DNA from 2 places in the Shewanella amazonensis SB2B genome. Region 2 is predicted to be linked to the other one. Evidence: riboswitches for the same ligand, from Rfam matches in the RefSeq annotation. Region 2 holds a riboswitch; the other holds the start of a gene.
The links. A riboswitch is a leader RNA that binds a small molecule or an ion and turns the genes downstream of it on or off. The one in region 2 is predicted to bind cobalamin.

Region 1: it holds a riboswitch for cobalamin, as region 2 does, so the genes downstream of both, SAMA_RS13785 (TonB-dependent receptor) here and SAMA_RS03995 (ABC transporter ATP-binding protein) in region 2, are expected to answer to the same signal.

What each region holds. Positions count from the first base shown of each region.
Region 1 covers NC_008700.1:3,149,651-3,158,711, reverse strand. Annotated here, with positions in the region: gene gabT (4-aminobutyrate--2-oxoglutarate transaminase) at 1-783, shown strand, start outside; gene SAMA_RS13805 (methyl-accepting chemotaxis protein) at 910-3,030, shown strand; gene SAMA_RS13800 (MOSC N-terminal beta barrel domain-containing protein) at 3,087-4,937, opposite strand; gene SAMA_RS13795 (DUF805 domain-containing protein) at 5,145-5,489, shown strand; gene SAMA_RS13790 (hypothetical protein) at 5,570-6,163, shown strand; cobalamin riboswitch at 6,250-6,379, shown strand; gene SAMA_RS13785 (TonB-dependent receptor) at 6,468-8,408, shown strand; gene SAMA_RS13780 (GDSL-type esterase/lipase family protein) at 8,491-9,061, shown strand, end outside.
Region 2 covers NC_008700.1:936,491-945,551, reverse strand. Annotated here, with positions in the region: gene cobT (nicotinate-nucleotide--dimethylbenzimidazole phosphoribosyltransferase) at 1-423, opposite strand, end outside; gene SAMA_RS04000 (FecCD family ABC transporter permease) at 433-1,458, opposite strand; gene SAMA_RS03995 (ABC transporter ATP-binding protein) at 1,473-2,288, opposite strand; cobalamin riboswitch at 2,388-2,539, opposite strand; gene SAMA_RS03990 (histidine phosphatase family protein) at 2,621-3,340, opposite strand; gene metH (methionine synthase) at 3,622-7,362, shown strand; gene SAMA_RS19575 (hypothetical protein) at 7,904-8,059, opposite strand; gene SAMA_RS03975 (hypothetical protein) at 8,677-9,061, shown strand, end outside.

The DNA.
Region 1 (9,061 bases), 2.1 Mb from region 2:
AACGTGTTTCGCGCCGAGTTCCCCTGCGCGCTGCACGGGGTGAGCGAAGATGATGCCATGGCCTCCATCGAGCGCATTTTCAAGAACGACGCCGAGCCAAGCGATATTGCAGCCATTATCCTGGAACCAGTGCAAGGCGAGGGCGGTTTCTATGCCGCGACACCAGGCTTTATGAAGCGTCTGCGCGAGCTTTGCGACCGGGAAGGCATCATGCTGATTGCCGATGAAGTGCAGACCGGCGCTGGCCGCACCGGCACCTTCTTTGCCATGGAACAGATGGGCGTGGCGGCTGATATTACTACTTTTGCAAAGTCGATTGCTGGTGGCTTCCCACTGTCTGGTATCACCGGCCGCGCCGAGGTGATGGACGCCATTGGCCCCGGTGGCCTTGGCGGCACGTACGGCGGTAGCCCGCTTGCCTGCGCCGCAGCGCTGGCCGTGATTGAAGTCTTTGAAGAGGAAAAACTCCTGGAGCGCTCCAACGCCATCGGTCAGACCATCAAGTCTGCCATCGGTGAGCTGGCCAGCCGGTATCCGCAAATCGCCGAGGTGCGTGGTCTGGGCTCCATGATTGCCATTGAGCTGATGGAAAACGGTAAGCCTGCGCCTGAGTATTGCCCACAGGTGCTCACCGAGGCTCGCAATCGCGGCCTTATCCTGCTGTCGTGCGGAACTTACGGCAACGTGCTGCGGATTTTGGTGCCCATTACGGCTCCGGATGAACAAATCCAGCGCGGACTTGAAATCATGGCCGAATGCTTTGAGGCCGTACTGGGTAAATAACCTTTAAAAAAAGGCGGCCTATGAAGGGCCGCCTTTTTGCTGCAAAAAAAGCACGGACGCAGATAGAGACTATACTCAGTCATACGTTAGTCTACCTATGTGTTTTCAGGATCTTGCGGAGAGTGCATGAAACATCTTCCCCTGCGACAAAAGCTACTTTGGATGACCTCGGCGCTGTTTCTGGCCACTGTGGCCACCATGTCGATTACCCTCTGGAGTACCCTCAATAACAAAACCGACGAGCTCTTCGTTGAGGTCGACACAGCGCTGAATGATGAAATACGAACCAAATTGACTGCCAGCGCCGGGCGCTATGGTGAAAAGGTCGCGGCCTTTATCAACGAGGCCTACCGTATCCCCTATTCCTTCAGTGCCATGATGGAAAACGATGCGCTGGTCGGACGGATGAATCGTGAAACCGTTCAGGATGCCGTGGGCGCTGTGCTGCAGAAAAATCGCCAGATTTCCTCCATGTATGCACAGTTCGAACCCAATGGTTTCGATGGCCGAGACAGTGAATTTACGGCACCCGGTCTGATGCACTCGGTTGAGGGCGTGGGAACGCTCGAGGTGTACTTTTATCGCAACGATGATGGCAGTCAGACCCAGTCTCAGGTGGATGATGCCAATGAAAAATACGCCGATACCCTCAACGAATTTGGTCTGCGGGAAGCTGAGTGGTATCTGTGTGCCAAAGACACCCAAAAACCCTGCCTGATGGAGCCCTATCTCTACGAAATCACCCCCGGCAACAACATGCTGATGACTTCATTGACCGTACCCATTGTTCGGGGTGGCCGTTTTCGCGGTGTGGTCGGTGTGGATTTGAACCTGCCCGTGTTTCAAAAAATGATTGAGGAATTGTCGGCAAGTCTCTATCAGGGCCAGGCCAAGGTGACCTTGCTGTCCACCAAGGGGCTGATTGTGGCCGCGAGCCACTATGACAAAAAAGCCAGGCCGCTCGGAGAGGCAATCGACAAGTCTCTCGCCAACCAAATTCTGGGTCTGGGCAAGGGAGATGGTTACCTGCTTAACGACAGCAGCATGATAGTGGCCTATCCCATCAATATTCCGCTCTCTGGCAGTCAGTGGCTGCTTGCTATCGAAGTGCCAAGGCAGATAGCGTTGGCCAGTGCTGAACAGGTTGAGGGGAGCATGCAGGCCATGGCAGCCAGCCTGGGGCGCTTTGTGTTGCTGCTGGGTATTGGTATTGCCGCTGTGGCTGTGATTCTTATCGCTCTTTTTATTCGCAGCGTGGTGGCGCCTATCCAGCAAATTCAGCAGCGGGTCAGTCAGTTGGCCAGTGCTGAGGGGGATTTAACCCAAAGCCTGAAAGTGGATGAACACGCAGAGCTGATTGCCCTGGGCAATGGGTTTAATGCGTTTATCGGTAAGCTTCACGGACTTATCAGTGAATTGAAAAAGGTCGCAACAGAATCCCGCAATGAAAGCCAGGCAACGGCCCGGATTGCCGAGGAAACCAAGCAAAGTGTTAATCGGCAATACAGTGAAATCGAGAGTGTGGTGACCGCCGTTAATGAGATGAGCCATACCGCCCATGAAGTGGCTAAGGCATCTGAGCAAACGGCCAGCGAGTCGGCCGCCATGGCCTCGCAGGTTAAGGTGAGTCAGGACAGTTTGACTCAGGCGGTTTCTCTTGTGAGCACCATGTCCAAGGAGTCGCTGCAAGCCAAGATAGCGGTGGGCAAGGTGGCAGAAAGCAGCACCAATATCAGCAAAATATTGGAAGTGATCAGTGCCATTGCAGCCCAGACAAACCTGCTGGCGCTCAACGCGGCCATCGAAGCGGCCCGCGCCGGAGAGCAGGGCAGGGGCTTTGCTGTGGTGGCCGATGAAGTGCGTTCACTTGCCTCCAAAACCCAGGCTTCCACCGATGATATCAGTCGGCTTATCGATGCGTTGGAACAGGAAGTGAAAGGGGCTTCCGGGATTATCGATAAAGGGGTCGGCCTTGCTGAGCAGGCGGTGGCGCAAACCGAGCAGGCGTTTGAGGCTCTGTCGGTGATGGTGGCGGGTATCAATGAAATCTCCAATCAGGTGACCCAAATTGCCACGGCTGCGGAGGAACAAAGTGCCGTCACCGAAGAGGTGAGCCGCAACATCACGGGGATCTCAGACTCGGCGGCAGAGCTGATGGATTTGGCCGGTAAGGCGCGGGAGAGCAGTGAAAGCCTGGCCAAGTTGGTTGGCAGGCAGGAGAGTCAGCTGGCCAAGCTGCGCACCTGAATAATGCTAAACCTGATAAAAAGGCTGCCTATGGCAGCCTTTTTATCTACTGGGTATTAAACGCTGTCCAGAGGTTCCAGGCTGACATCTGTTAATGGCGTTGCGCAGCATGCCAGAATGATGCCCTGCTCGCGTTCGGCATCAGAGAGGGCCTCCGCCTTGGGTTGGTGCACTTCCCCGGCGGTGAGCTTGCATTTACAGCTGCCGCAAATGCCCGCACGGCACGACCACAGCAGCTTGATACCCTGAGCTTCTGCCTGGGTGAGCAGACTTTGTTGGTTATCGCCCACAAAGCCTTTCTCACCTATCTGGATCTTGAGCTGTTCTGGTGGTCTTGCTTCGACGCTGGTTAATCCACCGAAACTTTCGCAGTGAATTTGGCTTGTCACCATGCCGCCTTGTGTCAGCATTCCCTCCACTGTTTGCATAAAACCGCTGGGGCCACAGATAAAGGCATCGCGTTCAGCGAGTAAAGGCACTGCGGCCAACTGTGAGGCGCTGACACGCCCCTGATTGCCTTTCCATTCGATGCCAGGCGTTGTCAGATTAAGCTCCAGGGTCATACCGGCGGCGACGAAATCCTCAAGGCTTTTATGGCAGGGGATATCGTCTTCGCTGCGACACTGGTGGATAAAGTGAATATGGGCAAGTGGCAGAGAAACACCTTTGAGTTTGCCAAGCGCCAGAGCGGTTCTGACCATGGCGAGCATGGGAGTGACGCCGGAGCCGGCACTGATAAGCAGCAAGGGGTACCCGGCTTTGGGGATAAATCGGCCTTCGGGACGGCTGCAAAGCACTGTGTCACCAACCGTGAGTTCATCGTGCAGCCAGTTGGAAATCAGGCCGTCCCGGGTGCGTTTTACGCCAATATGATAGTTCCCCTCTGACGGTGCATGGGTGAGGCTGTAGCGGCGAATATGGCGGGTGCCGTTAATATCAAAGGCGAACACCAGATGCTGGCCTGGTAAGAAGGTTGGCAGTGGCTTGCCATCGGCTGCTTCAAAACTCAAGCCCATAAAGTCTTTGGCAATAGGCTCTTTGGTTATCAGACGCAGACTGCGTTTAGCCGGTGCCCGGTTGGGGTAGTGCTCACCCGGCTGCTCCTCAAGAATCACAACATCGTCGCCTTCGTGAATGATGCCTTCATTGAGCGCAATCAGGTTTTGGCCAAAATTGACATCACCTTGCTGGGTTTTACGAAACTTGCTCAGGGTGGCGAGCGGCTCTCCCTGAGGATGGAATCTATCGGTACCGGGAATAATGGTGGTCATTACACAACGACTGCAGGGTTTGGCCAGTAAAAACTCCACTTCACCGATCCGAATGCGTTTCCAGCCGTCTTCGGCAAAGGCTTCTGTGTCTGATACCACCAGATTGGTGCGAAACTGGCTCATCCGGCTGATTGCATCGGCGCGCAGGTTCAGGTCGGCCAACGAGGCCTCGCTGATGAGCAGCAGAGGATAGCCATCGGCAAAGCTGACACGGGTGTCGAGTTTTTCACGAAAGCGATTGGAGGTTTCACCAAGCCAGATAAGCCGGGCGGGTTCGCCCAGCAAGGTAGAGATCCAGGTATCGGCCTGGGCGTGGATAGACAGCGCCTCGAAGCCGTCTTTCCAGACCTGGGTTTTCACCGGGGCTTTTTCAAACTCGCAGACATCGAGAGTCAGATCCGGCTGGCCGGGATAAGAGAGCCGAAGGCGTCCGGCGTGAATATCTTCGTCCTGGCCCAAAGGCGTTATCAGTTGCAGCGCGGGATGCGTGCGGGCCGTAATGAAATCGCCGCTGGGTTTTATCACCATAAAGCGTCGGTCTCCCGCCAGTCCCTCCGGGCAAACCCTTGCCTGATGAAGTGACTGCGCGCCCATGGATTTAACCGGATAGATATGAATTGCGCTGAGTTTCGCCATTTGCCGTCTCCCTGTCGCTGGCAAATAGCGACACTATAACCATGTGGTTACTTCTCAGGCCAGTACCCAAGTGCTTTTCATGCTTCTCAATGCCCGTTGCTGTGGTAAAGTAACTGCGCTTGTCGATAGCAGGCTAATGAATCATAAGGACAAATTCGCACTCTGTGCGGTAATTTGGGTGTTGTCACCCGGCTTTAAGGAGAAACCATGGAATATTACATTGGCGCCTGGAAAAAATACGCAGACTTCACGGGGCGTGCCCGTCGCAAAGAATATTGGATGTTCATTCTGTTCAACCTGATTGTCAGTGTGGTGCTGAATCTGGTGGATATGGCCCTTGGCAGCATGCTGATTAGCAGCCTTTATTCATTGGCCATTTTGTTGCCATCACTGGCCATTGGTGCCCGTCGTTTGCATGATACCGGCCGCAGCGGCTGGTGGCAGCTTATCGCGCTTATCCCAATTATCGGTATCATCGTTCTCATAGTGTTCTACTGCCAGGACAGTCAGGACGAAAATGACTACGGTGAAAACCCAAAGGCCTTTGCCTGATAGTCAGTGGGGAGGCTTTCCTCCCCGTATCTCAAAGCCGTTTCAGGATGTTACGGTATGACATTTCACGGAAGCTGATTATGAATCGCTATTTACTCCTTCTTCTTGGGCTGCTGCCCGCCACAGGCGTCCTTGCGCAAACTCAGGAACTGTCGCTCTTTGGTAAGCCTTTTTCGTTTGAATTACCTTCGGGATGGAAATTGGCCGCCAGTGAAAACAGGGCGGATATGGTGAGTGCCGAATTTGTACCGGCCCAGGAAAATCTCAATCAATGGGGCGGGCTTATTTGTGTTCAAAGCTTTAAATTGAGTGATGACTCCCCCGCTGCGGAAGTGTTTCTCGATGGCCTCGCCATGCAATATCAGGGCAGCTGCGAGGGCGAAGTGTCCTACGAAAAGTTGGGTGATGTTGATACCGACGGCCATCCAGGCTTTCACGCCATTCTGGGGTGCAGCCGTATGCCCAATCAGCACGTATCGATGGAAGAGTCGCGACTGTTTTTTTCCACGCCTGAAGGGGAAGTCGGTTATTACCGGGTGGTGAGCCGCCCCGGGCAACTGGTGCTGATGCATAAATCCATGCGCGGCGACGTGTTTGCAGGGCAGAATATTCCGCTTACACCTGCCAATCACAGCGAATTTATTGCCTCTGTGTTGCCTCTGCGCCTCAATTGAACTGTCCCCCGCACGAGACAAAGGCATTAGACTTTTATACGTTTAGACGTCTATAATGCGCGGCCGTCCAAGAGTGACGGCCTCTTTATTGTCAGCCTTTTGGGTGCCCGCATCGGCGGGAGAATCGGGAAGTCGGTGTAAATCCGACACTGCCCCCGCAACGGTAATGATGCCAGGCATCTAAGTCCGGAGACCGGCCCAAATCAGGTATAGTGGCGGATTTCGGTGGGCAGATCCGCAACAGCGGCAGCTTTTGGCATGTCGATGACTCATGCCCCGTTTCCCTTGATGGAGTGTAAGGAAAATGGGTACCAAACCTTCTTTGATTTCATTGGCACTGGCCACAAGCCTGCTGTCATCTTTCGCCTCAGCACAGAGCAGTGTGGATGAACATCTGGTGGTCATTGGCCGTCAGGCCGATACCCCCCTGAATATTGCCGCGAATGTTGCTGTGATTACCGCAGAAGACATTGCCTTGAGCGGTGCAACCAGCCTTGCCGGATTGCTGCGTGGTCAGAGTGCCATCCAGATAAGCGACAGCGGCACAGGGCCAGTCTTGGCCATGCGCGGCTTTAGTGCTGGCCAGGCAGCCAACAACACCCTGGTGCTGGTGGATGGTCGCCGTCTCAACAATATTGATATAGCAGCGCCCAGCCTCAATGCCGTGTCCCTGAGTCAGATAGAACGCATTGAAGTGCTCTCCGGCAGCGCCGGTGTGCTCTATGGCGATCAGGCCGTTGGCGGCGTCATCAATATCATCACCAGGCGCAGTCAGGAAAACACCGGCGGCGCCTCGCTCACCGGTGGCAGTTTCGGCACCCTTGGCACAGCTATGGATGTTTCGGCGGCGCTGAATGAACGCTGGAATCTCTTCGTGGGTGGTAACTTCGATAAGAGCGACAACTATCGTGACCATGCCGTCAGTGAGTCTGGCTCAGTGCTGGGCCGCATCGAATACCGTGGCGATGGGCAGCGCTTCTTTGCTGAAGCTTCCTATTATGATGACGACCGCGAACTTGCAGGTTCACTCACCGCAGAGGAGCTTGCCGCCAATCCCCGCCAGGCGAATGCTGCCAACAGCAGCGACTATCAGCACAACCTGACCAAGGCCGGCCGATTGGGATACGAGCACAGTCTGACCGAACATTGGACCCTGGCTGCCGACTTCGATGCCAGTGATACCCAAGTGAATTACATCAGTTGGGGCGGCGCGGGCGAAACCGAGCGTCAACTCATCAGCCTGACTCCCAAAGCGATTGGCCGCTACCAGACAGAGGCGGGCGAACTCAAGTTGGTAACAGGTGTGGACCTGTCTCGTGGCGAGTCAGAATTTACTTCGGCTTATATGGAACGCGGCAACACCCAAGAGCATTGGGCTGCTTTTGCTCAGGCATCAGTACCTTTGACCAAGTCGCTGAGTTACGTGGTGGGTGGGCGTTATGCCGAAGTTCAGGATGAAATTCGCGATCAGAGTACTTTCCCTCTGGGTGGCAAGCTGGATAACGACGCCCATGCGCTTGAGCTTGGATTAAATTATCGCCCCGTGCAGGGACACAGATTCTACTTGCGCGCCGAAGATAACTTCCGTTTTGCCAAGGTAGATGAGCAGGCCTACACCAGTCAGGCCAGTCTGAGACCCCAAACAGGCCGAAGCTATGAAGCCGGCTGGGATTATCAGGGTGCTCAGCAGGCATTGCGCCTCAGTCTCTACCGTTTAAGCCTGGAAGATGAAATTGTGTTTGATCCCAGCGCCGACACTCCGGTGGGGGGCTATTTCCCGGGTGCCAATATCAACGCCGATGAGTCGCGCCGTTATGGTGCCATGTTGGACTGGGACTGGCAGCTGAATGACACCATCAGCCTGGGCATAGATTACCAATACACGGATGCTGAATTTACTGCCGGGCTGAATGATGGCAAGGCGTTGTCCTGGGTCGCCGAACACAGTGGCCGTATGTATGTGTCAGCTCAGTTTGCCGAGTATTGGTCGGCCTACGTAGATGCCGCCTACACGGGTGAGCGTTTTGTTGAAGGTGACAACGCCAATATGGGCGAGCAGATGGATGCCTTTTGGCTGACCAATGCCGCAGTGAGTTTCCGTAAGGATGCCCTGATTGCGACGCTGAGACTGGATAACCTGTTTGATGAAACGTACGCGGCCTCAGGCTTCTACAGTGATTGGGGTAATGGATATTATCCAGGCGAAGGTCGCAAAGTGAGCCTGACACTGGGACTGAAATACTGATAAGCCACTGAAATTGAAAAGCCGGACTTGTGTCCGGCTTTTTTTTGGGCGATAACAGACGCATTAGTCCGGGGAGTAAAAAGTGCGTATTCTGTCAGTGTTTTTTATCCTGCTGTTTTTATCGGCCTGCGGCGGGCCGAGATTGCCTTTTCTGGGTGAAAATGCCCGCATTTTGGCCTTCGGTGACAGTTTAACTTTTGGTATTGGTGCCAGTGACGGCATGGACTATCCAGCCCACCTTTCCCGTCTGTGCGACTGTGACGTGATTAACGCCGGGGTATCGGGGGAAACAACCACCGAAGGTCTGGCTCGACTGGCTGAATTGCTTGATGAAACCCAACCGGATCTGCTTATCTTGCTGGAAGGTGGCAATGATATCCTCAGAAATCAGGATAAAGCACAGCTTAAGCGCAATTTGGAAGCTATGATTAGGGAAGCTCAGGGAAGGCAGGTGCCTGTGCTTTTGATTGCTGTACCAGACCGAAAGGTGTTTTTATCCCCTTTACCCTTGTATCAGGAACTGGCTGAGCAATTTTCCCTGCCACTGCTTGAGGATACGCTACCGCAGCTCCTGTCACAAAGCGCCATGAAATCGGACACAGTTCATTTAAATGACGCCGGATATCAGCTTTTGGCGGAAGAAATTTACCAGC
Region 2 (9,061 bases):
AACCTGTCCAAGGGTCATGGCGGCGCGCTTGTGAATGGGGCCCGTGCCTGCGCCGAGGCGACAATCTGTCACGCCCATTTCCCTTGGCGGTGCGCTGAGCATACCGGCGTCGATGATTTCAAGCTGCCAACCGAGCTGGCGGCAAAACACATTGATGGCGGCGCCCCCGGCGGCAAAGTTGGCCACCATCTGGCCGGTTACCTCCGGCGGTGCAATGGATACACCGGCACTGGCAATACCGTGGTCGGCGGCAAATACCAACATGGCAGGCCGGCCAATTTCCGGCGCCTCACCCAAAAGCCTTGCCAGGTGCGCCGCCAGAGGCTCCAGCGCCCCAAGTGCACCTCTTGGCTTGGTTTTATCGTCGATGCACGCCTGGATTTGCTCATCCCGTTCGCGGCTGACGGGAGCTATATCAAACATCCAATATCCTTATTCACTCCTGCGGCCAAAGAGCAGCATCAGGAAAAACACACTGCCAACCACGGCAGTAATCACCCCCACAGGCAACTCCTGCGGCGGCAGTAAACTGCGGGTCATCACATCAACCCACACCATAAAAAGCCCACCCAGCATGGCCACAATCAGCAGCGACTGGCTGCCCGGAAACAGCAATCTGGCGATGTGGGGGATCATCAGTCCCACAAAACCAATGCCGCCACAGCTGGCTACCAGCACGGCGGTCATCAATGAGCACATCAGCAAACTGATAATGCGAAGCTTAGCCACTGAAACGCCCAGGGCGTGGGCGGTTTCATCACCGGCGCTGAGTGCAAAAAGCTGGCGCCTGACCAGCAGCAAAAAGGCCACAAATCCGCCAAACACCAACCAGGGTAACCAGAGCAGATCCCATGCTGCACGGGCAAAGCTGCCCAGACTCCAGAATATCACCGACGCAGTTACCTGGGGGCTTGAAAAATATAGAAGCAAACTGCCAAGGGCGCCGAATAAAAAGGAGGTGGCGACCCCGGAAAGCAGCATTCGCTCAACCTGGCTTTGCAGCCCAAAGCCACTGAGGGTAAGCACCACCAATACCGAGGCACTAGCACCGATAAAGGCCCCCAGCGGCAGACCGATGGCGAGCAGTACCCCATGGGTAATTCCAAGGCTGAGTACCACAATTGCCCCCAGGCTGGCACCGGCACTGATCCCAAAAAGATAAGGGTCTGCCAGCGGATTTCGGGTCACCAGTTGCAGCGCCCAGCCAGACAGCGCCAATCCGGCGCCGCACACAAAGGCCAGGAGTATGCGCGGCAACCTCAGCTCCAGCAGGATACGGCTGTCGAGGTAGGCCACATCGGTGGGACGCTCGCCAATGAGACTATGCAGGTAGACCGACATGGCCTCACGAAAGCTGATATCCACGGCACCAAAAATACTGGCCAGCACAGGCGATAACAGACAGGCCAGAATAAGCGCCAGCACCATCAGCTCCCGGCGACCAAGGGGGGTTAACATGGCTTTTAGGGCGGTCACAGGCTCACCTCTTCTTTTTCTTGGGAGGCGGTGCGGCCGTTATAGCCATAGTAGTAATGGATGAGCGGGCGACCATGCTGGGGATGAGGCTTAACTGTAGTGCACACCCCAAATACCGAAGCAAGCATGGTCTCGGTAAGCACCTCAGCAGGCGAGCCCGAAGCCTCAAGGCGGCCACGGGACATCAGCAGCAGTTCATCGCACAGGGCACTGGCCAGGTTCAGGTCGTGAATGGTGCAAATCACACAGATATCCAGGCGCTTGAGAAGTTCCAGCACTTCGATTTGAAAACGCACATCCAGGTGGCTCGTGGGTTCATCCAGGATAAGAAACTGCGGTTTTTGCACCAGCGCCCGGGCAATGAGCGCCCGCTGTTTTTCACCACCGGACAGCTTGCCAAAGGGTTGGCGGCCGTATCCTTCGAGCCCGACTTCCGCCAGCGCGGCCGCAATATTCACCTTATCGGCGGCGCTGTCGGCAGCAAGCCAGCCCTTGTGGGGGATAAGCCCCATGGCAACCACGGCCTCGGTTGAGAGATCAAACAGCGCAGGCAATTCCTGAGGCACCACGGCAACAGCGCGGGCAAAGCTGCGCCGGGAATAGAGATGAATATCCTGACCATTGAGCAGTATGGTGCCGCTGTCCGGGCGAATAAACCGGTACAGACAACGCAGCAAGGATGACTTTCCGGCACCATTGGGGCCAATCACCCCGTACATGCCGTTTCCGGACAGGGCAAAGCTCACGCCGTCCAGCAGCGGCCGCTCAGCTACCCGCCAGCAGAGGTTGCTGACTTCGATGGCCGGGGTCATGGTGTGACCCCATACAACAAGTGCCCGGGTTCCCACTGGGGAACGGGCATGGCAATGTGGCTCATATCACTCCACCGGGTAACCCGCCCGGACAGGGAAAATAAAAGAGGCACAGGGGCAGGTATCCTGACTCGGGGTATTCCCCCTCACAGTTGCGGGCACAGTCCGGGCTGATACCTTATGGTATGTCCCCGGTTCCCTTTTCATGTCGGGTTGGCTTGGCCCCCGACACCCCTGGCGTGAATGACCGGAGCAATAACTCCGGCCCGCAGATTATCAAACCTTTCACCGACCTGGTAAAGGGCCAAAAGACTTGGTTAAGCGCAATACCCTCAGCCGCCCCAGAGTAAACGCCCCTGCCAGCCGCTGTCGGTCCAATACCAGCGGGTGTGCACCCGGGCGCCGTAATCCAGCTCCAGCGCCCGATAAAAACCCGCTGCCCGCTCTGCCCCCAAAATAGCGGCCATCAAGGAGCGGATAACGCCGCCATGGGTCACCACCCACAGCGGACTGGCATCATTAAGCGGCGCCTGTGCCAGCAGCCCTTGCAGGGCATCGGCCACCCTGGCCTCAAAGGCAAGCATGGGTTCGCCGCCCTCGGGCGTTATCGCCCAGGGGTCTTGCCACCAGGCTTCCATGGGAGCCGTCTGCCAGAGCTGTGCTATGGGCTGACCATCCCAGACACCAAAATCCATTTCGGTCAGTTGCGGCTCGATAAGTATGTCTGGTGGATTAGCCTCGGGATGGGCGGCCTGTATTTCTGTCCGCAAGGCTTGTGCAAGCCGCGCGCAGCGCTGCAAGGGCGATGAGATGATTCTGGCAGGTACCGCCATGTCACGGGCCTTATTGGCAATGGCGCTGAGGGCACTTTCACTGGGCAGGGCATCGCTTCGGCCCCGCAGCACGGCGCCATCTTCACACTGACCATGGCGCCAGAAAATAATGTCCCGGGACGGCATCTCCACATGGCTGTTGTCGTCACGTGCATCACCGTGAACTTTGGCGTTGTCCTTTTCCGCAGCTACCACAGCATCCGTATCTTGCCTGTGCATCTTGCTCCACCCCGAGTTTACATCTGCGTCCTGTAGCGGCCTCTTTCTGGCCATACCCCGACCGAGTACTGGCATCAGCGCCTCGCTTGTACCTGAGCCACTCACTTGTCACTGAACCGCTCGCTTGCCCCGAAAGCCAAGTTTCGCGTATTATGGACGTCTATACGTATAAATGTCCAAATCAAATTAAGCGGGCGCCGTTCCGGTTTTACCTTTCCAGCGGCATCAACCCGGCTTAGGCTACACAGGACAGTCACTTTTTGTACTTTGCAGGTGTTTTTATGGCAACTCCAGTGTTATCCCAGGCGACCAAGGCGCTTGCCCAGAGCCGTCAACAGCGACTGAACGAGGATCTCTCCACCCGCATTCTTATCCTCGACGGCGCCATGGGAACCATGATCCAGGGCCACAAACTGGAGGAAGAACACTACCGCGGCAGCCGCTTTGCCGACTGGCACTGCGACGTTAAAGGCAATAACGACCTCCTGGTACTCACCCAGCCAGAGATAATCAAGGGCATCCACCGCGAGTATCTGCTGGCCGGTGCCGATATCATCGAAACCAACACCTTTAACGCCACCACTGTGGCCATGGCCGACTACGACATGCAGTCGCTCTCGGCCGAGATAAACCTTGTTGGTGCCCGCATCGCCCGTGAAGTGGCCGATGAAGTGGAGGCCCAAACCGGCATCCCCCGCTATGTGGCCGGGGTACTTGGCCCCACCAACCGCACCTGCTCCATCAGCCCGGATGTGAATGACCCGGGCTACCGCAATATCCACTTCGATGATCTGGTAACCGCCTACCGCGAGTCCACCGCAGCCCTGATTGAAGGCGGCGCCGATATCATCATGGTGGAAACCATTTTCGATACCCTGAACGCCAAGGCGGCGCTGTTTGCCATCGAATCCATCTTCGATGAGGTTGGTCTGCGCCTGCCGGTGATGATTTCCGGCACCATTACCGATGCCTCCGGCCGCACCCTGACCGGCCAGACCACCGAAGCCTTTTACAATTCGCTGCGCCATATCAAGCCCATCAGCATGGGCCTTAACTGTGCCCTGGGGCCAAAAGAACTGCGCCCCTACGTGGAAGAACTCTCGCGCATCAGCGAATGCTATGTGTCGGCCCACCCCAACGCCGGTCTGCCGAACGAGTTCGGTGGCTACGATGAAACGCCAAAAGAAATGGCCGACATCATAGTGCAGTGGGCCATCGAAGGCATGCTCAACATAGTCGGCGGCTGCTGCGGCACCACCCCGGACCATATCCGGGTTATCCGCGAAGCCGTTGAAAAGCACGCGCCGCGCAAGCTGCCTGAGCTGCCGGTGGCCTGCCGTCTGGCTGGGCTTGAACCGCTCACCATCAGTGCCGACAGTCTCTTTGTAAACGTGGGTGAGCGCACCAACGTCACTGGCTCAGCCAAATTCCTGAAGCTGATTAAAGAAGGCCAATACGAGACCGCGCTGGATGTGGCCCGGGATCAGGTGGAAAACGGCGCCCAAATCATCGACATCAACATGGATGAGGGCATGCTGGACGGCGAAGAGGTGATGACCACCTTTTTGAATCTGGTCGCCTCCGAGCCTGAAATCAGCAAGGTGCCCATCATGATTGACTCCTCCAAGTGGGAAGTCATCGAGGCAGGCCTTAAGTGCGTGCAGGGCAAGTGCATCGTTAACTCCATCTCCCTCAAAGAAGGTGAAGCCAAGTTTATCGAGCAGGCCACCCTTGTGAAGCGCTACGGCGCCGCCGCCATCATCATGGCCTTCGATGAAACCGGCCAGGCCGACACCCGCGCCCGTAAAATTGAAATCTGTACCCGCGCCTACCGCATTCTGGTCGATAAAGTCGGCTTCCCGCCGGAAGACATTATCTTCGACCCCAACATTTTTGCCGTGGCTACCGGCATCGAAGAGCACGACAACTACGCGGTGGACTTTATCGAGGCGGTGCGCGACATCAAGGCCACCCTGCCCCATGCGATGATTTCCGGCGGCGTGTCCAACGTGTCCTTCTCGTTCCGTGGCAACAACCCGGTGCGCGAGGCCATCCACGCCGTGTTCCTCTACCATGCCATCAAAGAAGGCATGGACATGGGCATTGTGAATGCGGGGCAACTGGCGATTTACGATGACATTCCGGCCGAGCTTAAAGAGCGGGTCGAGGCCGTGGTGCTTAACCTGCCCTGCCCGGTGGAAGACTCTACCAACACAGAGCAACTGCTTGAGATTGCTGAAAAGTATCGCGGCGGAGGTGGCAGCGGCGCCGGTAAAAAAGAAGATTTGCAGTGGCGCAGCCTGCCGGTGAACAAGCGCCTTGAGCATGCGCTGGTAAAAGGCATTACCGAATTTATCGACGCCGACACCGAAGAGGCCCGTCAGCAGGCCACCCGTCCGCTGGATGTGATTGAAGGCCCGCTGATGGACGGCATGAACGTGGTGGGCGATCTCTTTGGCGAGGGCAAGATGTTCCTGCCCCAGGTGGTTAAATCCGCCCGGGTGATGAAAAAGGCCGTGGCCTACTTAAACCCCTTTATCGAGGCCGAAAAGGTCGCCGGCCAGAGCAACGGCAAGGTGCTGATGGTCACGGTAAAAGGCGACGTGCACGACATCGGCAAAAACATTGTTGGCGTGGTGCTCGCCTGTAACGGCTATGAGGTGATTGACCTGGGCGTTATGGTGCCGGTGGAGAAAATCGTCGAAGTCGCCAAAAAAGAGCAGGTCGACATTATCGGCATGTCGGGGCTCATTACCCCAAGCCTCGATGAAATGGTGCATAACGTCAAAACCTTCGAGCGTGAAGGCCTGACCTTGCCCGCCATTATCGGCGGCGCCACCTGCTCGAAAATCCATACCGCGGTCAAGATTGCGCCCCACTACCCCCACGGCGCGATTTATATTCCCGATGCGTCCCGCGCCGTGCCCATGGTGAGCAAGCTTATCAACGAAGAGACCCGCGCCGCTACCATCAAGGCCACCTACGATGAATACGATGTGATGCGCGAAAAACGCCTGTCACAGGCCAAGCGCAAAGAGATAATCTCCATCGAGGCGGCGCGTGAAAACCGCTGCCAGCTCGACTGGGCCAACTACCAGCCCAAGGTGCCGAATAAGCTGGGTATTCAGGTGTTTGAAGACTACCCGCTGGATGATTTGGTCGATCGCATCGACTGGACACCGTTTTTCCGCGCCTGGGAACTGCACGGCCACTTCCCGCGCATTCTCGAAGACGAAGTGGTAGGCGAAGAAGCCCGTAAACTCTTTGCCGATGCCAAGGCCATGCTGCAAACCATCATCGATGAAAAGTGGCTCACCGCCAAAGGCGTGATTGGCCTGTTCCCGGCCAATACCGTAAACCATGACGATATCGAGCTTTACACTGACGAGAGCCGCTCCCAAGTACTGATGACCACCCATCATTTGCGGATGCAAATCGAGCGGGTGGGCAACGATAACTTCTGTCTGTCGGACTTTGTTGCCCCCAAAGACAGTGGTGTGGTCGACTACACAGGCGGCTTTGCGGTGTGCGCAGGCCACGGCATCGATGAGCATCTGGCACGCTTCGAAGCCAACCACGACGACTACAACGCCATCATGCTCAAGGTACTGGCCGACCGTCTGGCCGAGGCCTTCGCCGAGCGCATGCATGAGCGGGTACGTAAAGAGTTCTGGGGTTACGCAAGCGATGAAAACCTCGACAACGAGGCGCTTATCCGCGAGAAATACCGCGGCATCCGCCCCGCCCCCGGCTACCCCGCCTGCCCGGATCACACCGAGAAGGGGCTCTTGTGGGATTTGCTCAAGCCCAACGAGTGCATTGACCTTAATATCACCGAAAGCTTTGCCATGTACCCCACAGCGGCCGTCAGCGGCTGGTACTTCGCCCACCCCGAGGCACGCTACTTTGGCGTGACTAATATCGGCAGGGATCAGGTGGAAGACTACGCCCGTCGTAAGGGGATGACGGTTGCTGAAACGGAGAAGTGGCTGGCACCGATTTTGGATTACGATCCTGAGTAATCAGGGGAAGCCATACGCCCACCCGGTGTCAGGTCGGTCTGAGGCCGACGGTCACGATTGGGAATGGCCAGAGCTTGGTGCTAATTTAAGACACCGTATTCTGTATGTCCTGACTCTTTTGTCTGGGCAAGCGAGAACGATGGTGGATGACTCAGGAAAGTGCTTCAACGAACAGTGGCCAAACATGGCCCTGAAATACAAAACGCCGGATGAAATTCATCAGGCGTTTTTATCTTAAAAAAAGTGGCAACCTATTTTAGGGCCGAACATCTTTATAAACGTTATCGAATCCAACTAATGATTATTGTCAGATGATTTAGTCATCACCTCACACCGTGTTCTTGTAGATTACTCCGTCCTTCATAATGAGGGGGAAATTCTTACCGTTATCGCCAAGTATCGAAACGTCATCAAGGGGGTTCCCCTCAACCAACAGAATGTCAGCATAAGCGCCCTCTCGGATCACGCCGAGTGGACCTTTGCGATACGGGTGACGCTCACCACTCATTTCCAACATCCGGGCGCTCTCAGAGGTTATCATCTACAGCATCTTGGCATTGCTCAACCATTTGCCAAAACGCACCAACTGCGACGCCTGAGCGCCGTTCGAAGCCGGATCGAACAGGAAATCCGTACCGTAGGCAATGTTGAGATCATACTTCTTCACAAGCGCCATCGTCTGTTCAAAACCCTTCACCGTCTCGCTCCACTTGACGCTCTTATCGGGAGGCAGCGTCAGCTGTGAAGGGTCGCCTTCCTGAAATGGCTGAACACGAAAAACAGGACAGCCATATCTTTTTAAGGTTCTGCCTACCCTCGACCAGGCTTCGACGTATCTCCTTTGAACCAGTTGAGGCTTGCCATGACCACTGCCCGTCGCCAGTTGTTAGATACCCTCTCTTTTTCGCCCTTCTACCATCTAATTCCCGCCGTCGCAGGAGGGGCTTTGTGCTGGGCGAATGCCGGTCAAGGTCTGACTGATGTGTGTCACCAAAGATGAATAGTCAACAAATTCAAATAATAAATGCTGGTTCACTCCATCAAAAAGCCGGTATGGATGCGGGGCAAATCTAACCATGTTGTCAAGACTCAGGGACACCAAGGAAAACCTCAATTAACCACACAAAAAATGTGACTAATGAGCTGCGGGACTACACTTAAACACGGCCATTTAACGCTGTTAACTACCCGCGTCGCGAGAGACCAATCCTTTGAATAAAGATGAATGGCCAACGTCCATCTAAGTGAGCCCCTGGCTTTTCTCAGGTAAATGGACAAGCCATGGGCAGTGGTTGTAGTAAACAGGAGGTTGTTATGTTGAAACACGGAGCTGTAATTCTCACGCGTGCCTTAATGTTGTTTATGCTGTTGGCGTTGGCTCCTCTATCCAATGCAATGGCACAAAATGCTTATGAGCTGAGACAGAGTTGGCAAACCATCTCCGAGCTCCTTGCGGCTCAGGGCAGACAAACTGAAGCAGAGCAAATCAGTGCATCCATCCGCGCCCTGTCTGATCAGGATCTGGAGCGTATCTATCAACAGCAAACACTCGACGACATGATATCGACGCTCAAAGATATTCAGCAGGCGGTGAATGTGGTTGATAGCCTGAACAGCAATCTGTCGGTTCAAAAGTACATGGATAACCGGGCTGCCTTTCAAGCCTCGCCCCAGATGGATGCACAGGCAAAACCTGCAG